DNA from 2 places in the Pseudoalteromonas sp. S3178 genome. Region 2 is predicted to be linked to the other one. Evidence: predicted binding sites of a transcription regulator. Region 2 holds the regulator's gene; the other holds the start of a gene.
The links. Region 2 encodes LexA, which represses DNA repair genes until DNA is damaged. Its sites were predicted from a motif close to TACTGTATNNNNATACAGTA; they were not measured.
Positions count from the first base shown of each region.

Region 1 (7,382 bases), on a different contig from region 2:
CATACAAACGTGAAATCTAGTGGGTAAAAGAAGATTACTGCTTTTTTACCTTTAATTGTTTCGTGAAGGTTGTAGCTATCTACAATTTCACCGTTACCTAGAACAGCTGCAGCGGTAAAGTCTGGTGCCTGGCGGCCTACTAATACACCCATTTTATTCTCCAAATATTTTGAGTTTGTTTTAGATTGCTAACGCAATACTGATAGTTATATGGGCGCTAAAAATTAAAAACCAATAGCGCAAACATATAATTATTTGGCATTCTAGAGTTATTCGATATAAAAGAACAATCGTATTTAGCGATATGAGCAATCGAAAATACCGAATGTAAGTAAATACTGCATTAGAGATACAAAAAAACCTGCAAATGCAGGTTTTTAATCTCAATTTAATCCATTATATCGGAAGGCATATCATCACGAATTTTTTGCCAAATTTCGCCAGTTTGATGGCCAAACTTACGCATCATCGAAATAGCCCCGTCATGCTCTCTGTTTTGAGCAAGAACAGTTAAATCTTTGTAGAACTGACGAGCTAACTCGCGAGTTCCCGCATCTGAGAAGTAATGACAGCCAATCTTAAAGTAAAAACCTCTAAAGCCGTTCAATATAAGTACATAAATACGGTTGTTACCTGCAACGGCAAGTTCGTGATGTACTTTATAATCGTAATCAGCGAATGCTTGAGCTGTATCTTCTAATTCATCGCTTTCTGATAAAATTTCAATTACGCGTTCTGGGTTTAACTTAATAGCGGCACGTGTATAAATAGCACTTATATTTGTTCGCGCAGATAAAAGCTGATCTGTAAGCTCTGGCATTTTATCTTCATCTAGGCGCGCTAGTGTTTCAAGTATATTTAAGCCTGATGTTTCCCAAAAGTTATTTACTTTAGTTGGTTTGCCATGCTGAATGGTTAACCAACCATCGCGTGCTAAACGCTGTAACACTTCACGTAGGGTTGTTCTTGTTACACCAATTAACTCTGAAAGCTCTCGCTCTGCCGGTAGAATTGAACCTGGAGGGAAATCGCCATTCCAAATAGACTCAACTATATATTCTTCAGCAAATCCTGCTGGGCTTTTCGCTTTAAAAATTCTCATCCAGTTCCCACTCGAATTAATCAATACTCATCGTTTTACACGAATAACTGACTGATTGTACCAGACGAAGCATAACTAACAAGTAAAGTAAGTAGATTAATAAAGCAAATGAGTAGAAATTAAAAATTGATAAATAATTAAATTTATATTTATCTAATTTAGCTAAACTGCGCAGTCCTAAAGGTAATATTCATCGTAGGTACATTGTTATTTCTAGGAATTTTATTCATATAAAGCTTAAGTTCGATTAACTTTCTGGATATTAGTTTTAGAGTCGGTATGTCCTTAGTCATGGCTTTCAAATATTGTCTATCGCAAACCTCTAATTCAATTAATGCATCAATAAGATCTAATTAGATAAGCATGTTACTTCTATTAGCGCTGTATCGAATGGTCAATAATTTCATCTTAAAAAAAGTGACTTCGGTAGCTTTTTTTTACTTTTTGTTGCCGCTTACTTTATCCTAGTACATAATCTAACGTCTTATTTAAATGCGGAATTTTTATGAACTGGCTCGCTCACCTCCCCACTCAACGTACACCATGGTTGTTATTTACTGGCATTGTGTTTTTACTAGAAGTCACCGCACTATTTTTTCAATACCAGATGGGCTTAGCACCGTGCATTATGTGCATTTATCAGCGTACCGCTGTGTTAGGTTTATTAGGCGCAGGTATTATTGGTTCGACTAAACCTAAAAGCAAACTAGCAAGAACACTTGCATATTTATTGTGGGGAGTTTCGAGTATTTGGGGATATTTAATTGCTCGCGAACATATTGAGATGCAAACTACCACAGACCCTTTTGCATTTAGCTGCGAGTTTGAACCAAACTTCCCACCTTTTATGCCGCTGCACGAATGGATACCTAGCTTTTTTCAAGCAACCGGGGATTGTGGAAATATAGATTGGCAATTTATTAGTTTGAGTATGCCTGCTTGGATGGAAATTATATTTGGGATTTTCTCACTAACATTATTTATTATAGTTATTGGCCGTTTATTAATTAAAAAGTCGATTTGATATGTTTACATTTTTTTCAAGCCAATTAGATGAGCTTAAACACCTAAAAGTACGCAAACGTCAGGACGTAATAGCACTTTCGTTAAGCATGCTATCGCCAATTGATAAGGTTTTATTACGTATTATAAAGTTGTTATTACTTAGCCCATTATTTTTAATATTTACGGTATTTAAAGGCTGGATATTAATCCCGTTTTTGATACTAGGTGGGCTTTGCTATCCGCTATTAACAACACCTATTGAAATAAATTTTGCTAAAAAGCACTTAAGCGATGCGCTAAAACAATTTAATCAGAGCGCATAGCGCCCTGATTATTACTTACTAGCTTTAAAGTGATACTTTTCCTTCTAATTTGGCTAATAGCTTTTTACCGATTCCTTTAACTTGCGATAAATCACTGACACTTTTAAATTCGCCGTTTTCTTCACGGTAATCCACAATTGCCTGCGCTTTTTTCTTACCTATACCCGGCAGTTGAGCAAGCATTTCAGCATCCGCATTATTTATACTCACGGTTTCAAACTGTGGCATTTGCTTTGTTACTTCGGGTAATTGTGCCTGTACAGCGGTTATAGGCATGAATAGCAGCACACCTACAACTAGTAAGCTTTTTATAATCTTCATTTGTTCGTCCTTATTGTTCTTTCTAATTTTTTTAAATATTGCTCAGGAAAATCAATAAACAAAGAACAAAATGCTCGTCACTTAAAGAGTACCTAAACGCATTATCACCATGATCCGAAATCCTGAAAATGCAGCTGGTACAACAAGTGATTGCTTAACTAAAGTAAAGTTACAGTTTTTTGTCAAATTTAAGACAGTGAAAATCAATACTCTTAGCTTGCAAAATCCTTCGCAAACCATTACTGTACATAAAAACAGTAATATAATGGTTTTTATAAACCACAGTACCACGCAAGCTTGCAGGAGAGATCATGGCTGTTGTTGTTAAATATGTTGTAGAACGAAACGGAGTTGAGCGCATGACGTTTACTACCAAAAAAGAAGCTGATGCCTATGACAAAATGCTGGATATAGCAGAGTCACTTGAACTGATGTTAGAAAAGGTAGATGTGCCGTTAAGCGAGCAACAAGTCGAATCATTAGCACTTGAAATTGCAAAAAGTAAAGATGACTTTATGGCAGTACTTAAAGGTGGCAAAGAGCCTGCAGCAGCTAAGGCACCTACAAAAAATAAGAAAGCTGATAATATAGCGCCAATTAAAGACGACGAGCAGCAAGCAAGCTAGCCGTATTAAAAAACACATAAAAAAAGGGAGTAACTAATGTTACTCCCTTTTTACTTTGAGCCCTGTATTTATATGGGCTAAAGGTTTGGTATTACTTTTCAGCACGACCCATAAATTTGTGTTCTACTGTATTAATACGGATGCGATCACCTGTAGAAATATGCTCTGGTACAGAAATAGTTAAGCCAGTAGAAAGCTTTGCTGGTTTAGAGCGAGCACTTGCTGAAGCACCTTTAATTGAAGGGTCTGTTTCTTCAACAACAAGTTCAACACTTGAAGGTAAATCAAGACCTACCGGAGCGCCATCAATAACAATTACGTGTACGCCTTGCGTTTCTTCATTAACGAATTGAATTTCTTCAGCTATTGCGTCTTTATTTAAGTTATAAGGTGTGTAATCTTCGTTATCCATAAATACATATTCGTCGCCATCTACATACGAAAGCATCACTTCACGACGAGTTAAATCGGCAAGCGTTAACATATCGCTGTCTTTAAATGTCTCGTCTACTTTAGCACCGGTTACTACATCGTATAAACGCATACGGTATAAGCTACCACCTGCACGACCCTGCGGCACAGAGCGCACAATATCTTTTACAACTAAAACACGATTATTAAAATCAATCGCCGTACCTTTTTTAACTTCACTCGCCTTTGGCATGTGTGTATTCCTATTATTTTTGTGATTGGCAGAAACATACCACGAACTAGATTTTGTTCAACAATAAAGTTGATCTTATAATCTACATTTACTGTATTAGATTGTATTAGCTTGCAAAATTCTAATTTATACTAAAATACATATAATCAAATCATTAAAAAACTGCTATGGTAGCTTTACCGAGTATGACTTCAAGGAATGGATCATGGACCAGACAAAAGTACATGAGTATTTAATTAAAAAACCACTTGTGCAGGTTACTAAACCATTTGCGCAAGAGGTTGACGTTTATAAAGTGAATCATAAAATGTTTGCTACTCTTGCTGTTGGCAATGATGGTGAAACAAACGATGATGGAGAAGTTATTTGGTGGCTTAATTTAAAGTGCGATCCTGACGAAGCACTTTCGTTGCGTGATATTTTTCCAGCGGTGATCCCTGGTTATCATATGAACAAACGTTTATGGAACACTGTTATTCTAGACGGCACAATTCCACAAGGTGAAATTGAGCGAATGATTGATAACTCATTCAATTTAGTAGTAGAAAACATGCCAGAAAAAGACCGACAAGCTATTTTACTTCATTTGTAGGCATTTTTGGGCTAGGCGTTACTAGCCCATTAAAATACCCTAAAGCTTCAGTGTATAAATTAGATCATCATACAGCTTACCACTAATTGTATGTGAGCTTGCAAGCGTATCTGTATGCGTTAAGCCACACTTACTCAGTACCTTTTCAGAATTAACATTCCCACGTGTTACCACGGCTTTATACTGACTTATTTTGCACTCACTCCATGCCCAATCTATAACAGCCCTTAAAGATTCTGTGGCGTAGCCATGGCCAAAATATTCTGGCATAAATAAGTAACCAAGCTCTGCTGTATCGCCATCATAAGTAAACCCTGTCACACCAAGCAAAACACCTGAAACCTTATCTGTTACAACCAAACACAGTGGCTCCCTTGAGCGTGTATCCCAAACCCCCAAGCGCTGTTCAAATCGATTGCGTACGAAGGACTCACTAGGCATGTCGTAACAATAACGCAGCACTTGTGGCTCTCTGTGTAACTGTAAAAATAACGGCCAGTCGCGACTTTGTAATTGGCGCATTGCTAATCTGGGTGTAAATAACTGCATTAATTCCCCTATTTATCTGCGTACTAAGTAATTACGCTAACACATTGCATACTAATTACTTAATTAATCTATTTTGAGGGTGGGAAAACGTGTTCATAGTAAAGCAAAGTATTCGTTATTTAGTTGTTCTAAATGAGGGTTTTTAACCTAGGTGGCGACACGTTTAGCCCCGCAAAGTGATTAAGTATTATTGCGGATTAGTAGTATGCATCTGTTAATAACAGGCGTAAAAAAACCGCATGTAAATGCGGTTTTAATTAAACAGGTGAGCAGCAAGCTCGCTGTTAAGAGTCTTGTTTTGACGACTCGGCTACGCTTTCTTCATTTTGCTTATCAGAAGGTTCAGCGTGTATTACTTGCTCTTCAATTGTGGCTGAGCTTGGCTCATCAGTGGCTGTTTGCACATTGTAAAATGTAGCGCCTGAGTTTGCCATTGCAACCAACGTATCGCACGGAGCAAAGTTCGCATTGCTGTTAGCTAAAGTAGACATGTCAGAGCTTACTTTACTTGCGCCAAGTTTATCCATGTAGCTAAACGGCCCACCTAAAAACGGTGGGAAGCCAATGCCAAATATAGCGCCAATGTCGCCATCACGTGGGCTTGCAATAATGCCATCATCTAAACAACGTACGGCTTCGTTAAGCATTTGTGATACACAACGCTTAGCAATTTCGCTTTTATTTAAACGCGGTGCAGGTGGTACACCTAATAGCTCATAGACAGACTCGTCAACTTTCTTGCTCTTTTTATCGTACTCATAAAAACCACGACCCGTTTTACGGCCTAGTCGTTTTGAATCAATCATACGAGAAAATGCATCTGGTGCTTTAAATCGCTCGCCTAGTTCTTTTTCAAGAATTGGGGCAATTTTAGAGCCTATATCAATCCCTACTTCGTCAAGTAAAGCAAGCGGCCCCACAGGGAAGCCAAACTCTACAAGCGCTGCATCTATTTTTTCAATTGGCTCACCGGCAAGCATTAAATTAGCCGCTTCATTTACATAAGGCGCTAAAATACGATTTACGTAAAAACCAGCCATGTCTTTTACCACAATTGGCGTTTTACCTTGCTTACGAGCAAAGTTAACTACACGCGCAATGGTCTCTTGTGAAGTCCCTTCATGAGGAATAATTTCCACTAGTGGCATTTTTTCAACTGGCGAGAAGTAATGCAGACCAATCACGTTTTCTGGACGCTGCGCCTGTGCTGCAATTTGTGAAATAGGCAGTGATGACGTGTTACTAGCAAAAATAGTATTGCTTTGACATTGCTGCTCTATATCAGCAACCATACCTTGCTTTAAGGCTAGGTCTTCAAATACAGCTTCTACTACTAAATCAATGTGTTTAAAGCCGCTGTAGTCAGTAGTACCGGTAATACGGTTCATGGTTAACTGCATATCAGCTTTAGACATAATACGGCGCTTAAGGCGCTTATCTAAAATTTTATAGGTGTAGTTCATGGCATTACTAATGCCCTGCTCTGCTACATCTTTAATACGCACAGGTACTTTGGCTTTTACTGCGCTTACATGTGCAATACCAGCACCCATTAAGCCACCACCTAAAACGGCTGTTTTACTAATAGCCGGCGCATCATCGTTGCGCCACTCTTTTTTCATTTCAGTGGTTGCAAAGAAAATACTACGAAGCGCTTTAGACTCATCACTCATTACAAGTGTTGCAAAGCTTTCAGCTTCTGTTTTGTATGCTTTTAATTTATCAAGCTCTACACTTGCACGCACAGCCTTAATAATTGCAAGCGGTGCAGGGTAATGTCCGCCGGTTTTTTTAAGTACGTTTTCTTTCGCCTTTTTAAAGATAAAGTTACGGCCAAACGGGTTTGACTCTAATAACTTGCTTACTTTATCTAGCTTAGGCTCTTTATCCTGCGGCTTTTTCTTAGCTGCAAATTCTTTAGCGACTTTTAACAATACACTTTGTGGCACAACGTCGTCTAATACGCCCGCTTTTTTAGCCTGCTTAGGACGAATTTGCTTACCTGTTAGCATCCACTCTAGTGCCTTTTGAATGCCTACAATTTTAGTTAAACGCTGCGTACCGCCGCCACCTGGCAATAAACCAAGTTGTACTTCAGGAAGGCCTACTTTAGTAATATCGCTATCTGTGCCTACGCGGTAATCACACGCTAAAGCAAACTCTAAACCACCACCAAGCGCCGCACCATGTATTGCACTTA
Region 1 is NZ_PNCW01000032.1:28,609-35,990, reverse strand. It holds gene CWC11_RS10540 (peroxiredoxin) at 1-152, opposite strand, end outside; gene fadR (fatty acid metabolism transcriptional regulator FadR) at 389-1,102, opposite strand; gene dsbB (disulfide bond formation protein DsbB) at 1,608-2,126, shown strand; gene CWC11_RS10525 (DUF6170 family protein) at 2,128-2,430, shown strand; gene CWC11_RS10520 (ComEA family DNA-binding protein) at 2,455-2,751, opposite strand; gene CWC11_RS10515 (YebG family protein) at 3,063-3,377, shown strand; gene efpL (elongation factor P-like protein EfpL) at 3,469-4,041, opposite strand; gene CWC11_RS10505 (MmcQ/YjbR family DNA-binding protein) at 4,247-4,633, shown strand; gene CWC11_RS10500 (GNAT family N-acetyltransferase) at 4,673-5,182, opposite strand; gene fadJ (fatty acid oxidation complex subunit alpha FadJ) at 5,467-7,382, opposite strand, start outside.
Region 1: a site for LexA is predicted at 2,992-3,011, ahead of CWC11_RS10515 (YebG family protein). Genes of this name have one in related genera too.

Region 2 (7,382 bases):
CCGGTTGATGGCGAAGCGGTTATTACCCATAAACCTGGCCAATATTTAGGTATTAAAGTTAAGCCAGAGGGCGCTGAATATGAAGAAATTCGCCAGTATTCTATTTCGCAAAAAAGTAACGGTAAAAACTACCGTATTAGTGTTAAAAAAGAGCTACAGCCAAAGCCTGGCATGGTGTCTAATTATTTACACTCACTAGCTCAAGGTGACATAGTTGAACTATACCCGCCTGCAGGTGATTTCTTTTTACGCAATAGCACTCAACCGACGGTACTTATTTCAGCAGGTGTTGGGCAAACGCCAATGCTTGCTATGCTCGAAACGTTATTAAGCGATAACCCTAATAACAACATTCTGTATTTACATGCGTGCGAAAATACTCAACAGCACTCGTTTGCACACTATTTAAATGAATTAAGTACGGTTTATAACTGTTTGCAAACTATGACGTGGTTTAATCAAAGCAGTGATGGGGCTGATTTTACTGGGCTAATGGATTTAACGGCCATAAAAAAACAGTTACCTCTTAAAAATGGCGATTTTTACTTATGTGGCCCCGCTGGGTTTATGGCGTTTGTGAAAAGCCAGTTACTGGCACTAGGCGTTAAAAACGAGCATATTCATTACGAAGTGTTTGGTCCGCATCAAGACTTATAAACCAAGTGAAAAATGATAAAGGCACACAGTATTAATGCTGTGTGCCTTTTTAATAGTATTTTATTGCGCTTTACAACTTACGTTTTTAAGCTCAATAGACATATCTTTTTTAGGATAATAAAGCACACACTGCTCGCCGATTATTTGTAAAACAAATTTTTCAGACTTTATATTATGCGCGCCCATTATGGGCATGCCATTTGAATCTTTACTTGTACCATGGTTTAGTAACAGCTCACTGCGTTTGGTAAAAACGGTGTCGGCTAGTGTAACTAGTTTGCCACCTTTAGCTTGTATAATCGCTTGTTGCAGCGTAGCTATAACGCCTGGGTTTACCTCTGTTAGTAGCGCAGGCTTAGCAGTGGCATTATTCATACTGTTACAGCCTCCAATAAATAATAATATTAATACTGCCACTAGCTTTGTCATTACTTATCCTTATTTAACGTAGGCCATGTTAAATCCATATTGCCACGGTTAAAGTTATCAGGTGCGTTTAAAGGTAATAGTTGCTTGCTATCGCCAGCAGCGCTTTGTACTTGCGTTTTATTACTCGCAGAGGCGGTGCTAACAGGGCACGTGCCGTTATTATCAATGTGGTAAAGCGCAGTAGAGAGTATCCCTTCGCTTGGGTCGCCTAATGGGCTGTCAAAATCGTCACTCACTACACAACCTTTAACATCAGCATCAAATTGCGGCGAAGGCGTAGGCGTAAAGCCTGCTGCATATTCACCAAATCCTTTACTGTTTACACCACTAAATTGAATCGTGTAATAGGTTGTTGCGCAGTTATGAGTTGGAGTAAAGCCGTATGGTTTGCCACAGGTGGTATCGCCAATGAGCACAACCTCTGCGTCTATACCTTTTAAGCCATTAATAAAGGCTTCTGATGCCGAACAAGTGCCCGATGTACTAAGCACATACACCTTAGATAGGTTTAAATCGGGTAGGCTTTCACCAGTGCTAAAAAAGGTTGAGTAATCAATCTCTTCATCTATAAACGGAAAAGGCGATTCAACAGGTTGTTTATCGTTTTGCTGGGTTTGGTAATAAATACGACTTTGCACATTTGCACTGCCAGCTACCATGTAAGCAAGCTGCGAAGAAAGCGCTAATAAACCGCCCCCGTTGTATCTAAAGTCTATTACTAACTCGTCTACGTTATCGGTTTTAAATTTGTTAACGGCAGCAATTAGGCCTTCTTGGGCAATACCTATATGGCTATTAAACTGCATGTAACCTACGCTTGTGCCATTCGCTGTGGTTAAGGTTTTAACGTTTTGAACAGGCGTTTGCTCTATGTTGCCAGCGGTTACGTTAAAGGTTTTTTCGGCGCCATCGATACTACGCACAACGATGGTGTGCGAGTCACCATTAGTTGGGCTAAATAAACCTTCGTTTAGGGTATCTACGCCAGCTTGTGTATTGGTATTTATACTTACGCCATCAACTTCAAGGACAGTATCACCTCGTCGAAAGCCAATTTGGCTTGCTGGTGAGTCATCTTCAAGGTAGGCAACGCGCAAAATTCTATCGGCTGAGTCGCCTATAAATGCCCAATTTATGCCATAACCTGAGGTAACACCCGATTGCGCTTCTTGAAAGTAGTCCTCAGAAGGCTCAGAAAAATGAAAGTTATCTTTTTTAGCACCTGAGTCGGTTAGCTCTTCGGTTTTTAGCTGAGCAAAGTACTCAGCTACTGTATCGAATGATTCAGGGTCGTTATCGGCAATTTCGTCATACCAAAGGTAGGTTTCGTCACTCCACGAGCGAAGCCAAAGCTTTTCGTAAAGTGCTGAGCCTGCTTGGTCTGGGTAAGGCTCATTATTATTAAACGGATCGTTACCTGTGCGCGGTGTTTCGCAAAAGTTTTTTAAATCATCCGATGGCTCAAATACTCCAGCAGTCCACGTTGGTGCTGAGCTTGCTGGAGGGGTTATTACTGGATCTGGCGTTTCATTCATGCTGCTACCGCCGCCACAACCAGCAAGCGTTAGACCTGAAAGTGCAGCAATAATAGCGAGTGATGCTTTATTATTTTTAAACATACAAAACTACTTTTTGTAAATAAGTTGTTTAAAATATTACAACACCCGCCTATTTATTCAACGTATTTGGCCCTGATTTATGTAAATGAGTGTACAAACCAGGCTTTTTTAGAGCTTGCTTGCGCTACTTTTATTAGCAAACGCTTGCCTTTGCCACGCATCAAATAGCTTTTGTTGTTTATCAGATATTTTTAGCCCGTATGTTTTTTGCATATAAGCGTAGGTGTCGGCAATGCGTTTACGGGCATAAAATGGTGGCTCTACTACGCGTTGTTTAAAGTTAACTTTTACTTCGCAGCGTCCATACTGTGTGGCGTTTTCGCTAAGCATACCAAAGCGATAGTTAGAGCGATCTGCGTTAATTTCGCCAATAGCGGGGGCTAAGTTGTTTATGTCGGCTTCCATTTTCCTAAATTTAGCACTGACCTTTCGGCAGTTTTTGCGTCCGCCGTCTTGCCAGCATTGTAGCTGGTGGCCAAACTCCCACGCGGGCACTATGTGCTCCCATTCAATACGTAAAGCGCGCTGGTTTACCTTGCCTGAGCGGGTAAATGTATTACGAGGCACATAACCACAATCCGTTGGATCTGGCACTAGTTTTTTACCTTGTTTTTTAATGTCGCAGCCGCAGTAGAGGCTTTTGGCGTTATTAGGCAGGGTTTTAATTAAGTGCCTTTTAGCCGTTGAAAAACGGGTGAATTCTTCACTCGATGCCGAAAAACAAATACAACAAGCCACAAAGGCTAAAATAAATTTAAGCATATCCATCACATACGTGAACTACAGGAGGCGCTAGTTTAAAGCCTTGAAATTAAAATATAAACCTATTTAAAAATCCTTTTAAGCCTTAAATTTTGCAAAAGTAGCAACATGCCGCATAAACAAAATAGCACGCTGGTGGCTGCAAAGCTGATGAGTAACGGGTTGTTAAAATCTTCTCGCTCGTCGTAATCCATTATGTGCAGCATCCAAAAAAAGTCGAATATACGCCATAGAGTACTGCGAACAGTAATTACTTTGCCGTTAATTGCATTTAAATACAGCGTAGTATTAAAGGTGTCGTTAAATTGTACTTGCCACACATTTTTTTTGTATCCGACCTCTCGAGTACCTTGTTTTAAAAGCGTTGTACTAATTGGCTTAGCGTTGATTAGTAAATGAGCCTGCGCATTAGCGGTAATTTGTATTTTAGTAGGTGGTTCAAAAGGGCGCCCCGTTAAACCATTAAAGCTTTGCTGTTCGGTATTATTGATAACAGTAATAAGGGGAGTAGTTAAAAAGTTTTCAAATAGTATTTGAGTGGGATTAGCCACTTGTGAAGTAATATTATCGAGTGATGCGGGGTAGTCGGCTTGTGCAAATGGGTTTGTAAGTGTGCGCTTGGCAAGGTGTTTACCATGCACATATTCAAGTGGAATAGCGCTCATAACTAGGCCGCCTAAAAGCCAAGCCAAAATTTGTAAGGCAAGTAAATAGCCCAGCCACTTATGTAATTTGCGTGCACGCTTAAATATTTTTTTGCTCATATTTATCTTCTTATTATTTTTAGCGTTAGTTTATTATAGCTTCCCACGCTTTTGCTGCGGCATTTTGTCGCAGTTTTTCATAAGTTTATAAATATGAGGCTTTAATGACATCAATAGATTTTAGTTAATTTTAGCTTTCACGCAGGGCATTTATTAACTCTTGTTTGCTCATTTTAGAGCGCCCGCTAATACCAACCTCTTTTGCCTTATCGTATAACTGCTTTTTTGTGCGTTGCTCATACTGAGAGGCTTTGCCGCCTTTTACCGCTGTTTTATGGGTATTACTATTGGCAATACGTGCGGCTTTTTGTTTACTCATGCCCTCATCGCGAAGTGCATCGTACTGATCGTCGTTTTTAATTTGTGGACCATGATCTACCATTTTAATGCTCCTTAAAAATCGTTACTTACACAATGTGTGTATTAATTTCATTGTTTAATTGTAAAACTAAGCGATTAAGCCAGCTTAATTAAAACGAGCAAGTTAGGTGCCAAAAGCGCTAAAAAGTGTATTTATGAAGATAAAGCAAGGATTACTGCTTTGTTAATTTGGTATAAAAGTAAAACTGCGTTAAAGTTTGCGATGAAACTATAAGAGGGTAAAAAGCAGACAATGTCGGAAATTCAATTTTTAAATGTAGATCTAGAGCTTGAGTCTAAACATGATATTAGCGCCTTAGTGGCAGACTTAAAGAAAAACGCGACGGTTTTGCATTATGATAAAGACGAATATCGTCAACTTGCGCGTATTGAAGCCTCAGGTGAAATATCAACACCAGATAAAGCTATTAACCACTTGTGCGAGCTTATTGAGTCGTGTTCACGTAACGCGCTTAAGCAATGGCTAAGCTGCTCGCGAAGAACGTTTGATATTGGCTTTGAATCGGGCACGTCACCTAAGTGTTTTAACCAAGCCCTACATGCAGACACACTGCTACGTATATCTGCGATTGGTGCAGGTATGGAAATTACTATTTATCCTATCGAAAAATAAAAAGAAGTAATTACCTGCGCTCTACAACTGCTGCGGTCATTTTTGATACGCAGCATAGCTCATTGCGACTATTTGTTATTTTTATTTCCCACACAGAACTACGTTTACCTATATGAAAAGCCTTAGCGGTTGCAGTTAAAGTACCATTGCGAGATGCTTTTAAATGGCTTGCGCTAATTTCCTGCCCTACACAATAAAATTTTGTAAAGTCGACAACAAAATTAGCAGCATAGCTTGCTACTGTTTCAGCAAGTACTACATTTGCACCACCGTGAACCATACCCATAGGATTATGATGTTCAGGTATAGCAGGCATAGTGGCAACTAGGTAATCATCACCAATTTCTGTGACTTCAATGCCCATGGTTTTCATTAATGTGCCTTGGCCGTCAATGCCTTCTTCTAACTGTTTGCAAAGCTCTAAAGTGATGGGGTGGTGCCAAATACTCATAATTACTCCTTTGAATTAAAACCAAGTTTATAGCACTTTATAAATGTGAATTTTATAAATACCTAAAATGTACACATATGCTTTTAGTTTAGCTATTTTAAAGCACAATTTAAATTTGCGATTTTTATTTAACTGTATATACTCACAGTTAAATGTACTGTATGGAAAACCAGTTGTATGCGACCATTAACGAAACGCCAAGCTCAAATACTAGAACTCATTAAAGTTTTTATTAAAGACACTGGTATGCCTCCTACACGTGCCGAAATAGCGCAAACATTAGGTTTTAAAAGTGCTAATGCAGCAGAAGAGCACTTAAAAGCACTGGCAAAAAAAGGTGCTATTAAAATGAAGCCAGGCGCCAGCCGTGGAATTCAATTAATTGAAGAAGAAGAGCCAGAGCAGTTAGGCCTACCACTTATAGGGCGTGTTGCTGCAGGTTCTCCTATTTTGGCGCAAGAACATGTTGAGAGCCACTGCAAAATAGATCCTTTAATGTTTAAACCTGCCGCCGATTTTTTACTTCGTGTAAATGGCATGAGTATGAAAGATATTGGTATTATGGATGGTGATTTACTGGCTGTACATCGCACTCAAACCGCTGAAAACGGTCAAGTTGTGGTTGCGCGAGTTGATGAAGATGTAACCGTAAAACGCCTAGAAAAAGCAGGCCGCAAAGTATTATTACACGCCGAAAACGAAGAGTTTACGCCAATAGAAGTAGACCTTGAAAATGAGTCTTTTAATATTGAAGGCTTAGCAGTAGGTGTAATTAGAAACGCCGATTGGATGTAATTTCTAGCCTATATTAGATAGTAAATTTATAAATGCGCACTTTTTAGTGTGCATTTTTGTTTTAAAAACCCACCTTTTAGCAATACTAAAGCAGTCATAAAGTTATCTAAGCTGTAAACTTTTTTGCACTCGTACCTAACTCTTCTTTTATGTGATACACCCCCTATTTTAGCTCGTTTTTTGATTATTAAATTGTATTTATGTTGGTGTAATTAAGGCTCATTTTAAAATATAACTTGTTTGTTTTTTATACTAAAACTTGCTTGTTGTACGTTTTTTAGCTAATTATTAATTTGCTGGGCTAACAATAACTCACAGCTTTTAGTTTTGAGAACACACAATATACACAAACTCTTTGTTGGCACAGCAATACCAATTAAAACAAATAAGATTGGTTAAATAATAAAAATAACGAATAGGCGTTTAAGCCGTATGCCTCTTCGCTTTGCACTCGCAATAGCATCAAAGGAGCCGTCACATGGGTAAACTGACCTCTACCTTGTGGCTTGTATTGATTGTTTTTCCGCAGCATGTAATGGCAAATAGCCAATACAATATGCGCAAAGGCGTAACCGATATAAGCAATAATGTATATCAGCTACACATGACCATATTTTTAATATGTTGTGTGATTGGGGTGATAGTGTTCGCAATTATGTTTTGGGCACTGATTCATCACCGTAAATCTAAAGGGGCAGTACCTGCCCAATTTCATGAAAGTACTAAAGTAGAAATACTTTGGACTGCCATTCCATTTGTTATCTTAATTGCCATGGCAATCCCTGCCACTAAAACACTTATTGCAATGGAAGATGCCAGCAAAGCTGATTTAACCATTAAAATTACTGGTTCGCAGTGGAAGTGGCATTACGAATACATGGGTGAGGATGTCGCGTTTTACTCAATTTTAT
Region 2 is NZ_PNCW01000040.1:29,916-37,297, forward strand. It holds gene hmpA (NO-inducible flavohemoprotein) at 1-657, shown strand, start outside; gene CWC11_RS12700 (hypothetical protein) at 718-1,086, opposite strand; gene CWC11_RS12705 (S41 family peptidase) at 1,086-2,705, opposite strand; gene CWC11_RS12710 (endonuclease) at 2,814-3,473, opposite strand; gene CWC11_RS12715 (hypothetical protein) at 3,530-4,231, opposite strand; gene CWC11_RS12720 (DUF7218 family protein) at 4,362-4,613, opposite strand; gene CWC11_RS12725 (hypothetical protein) at 4,845-5,225, shown strand; gene CWC11_RS12730 (PaaI family thioesterase) at 5,236-5,676, opposite strand; gene lexA (transcriptional repressor LexA) at 5,854-6,471, shown strand; gene coxB (cytochrome c oxidase subunit II) at 6,950-7,382, shown strand, end outside.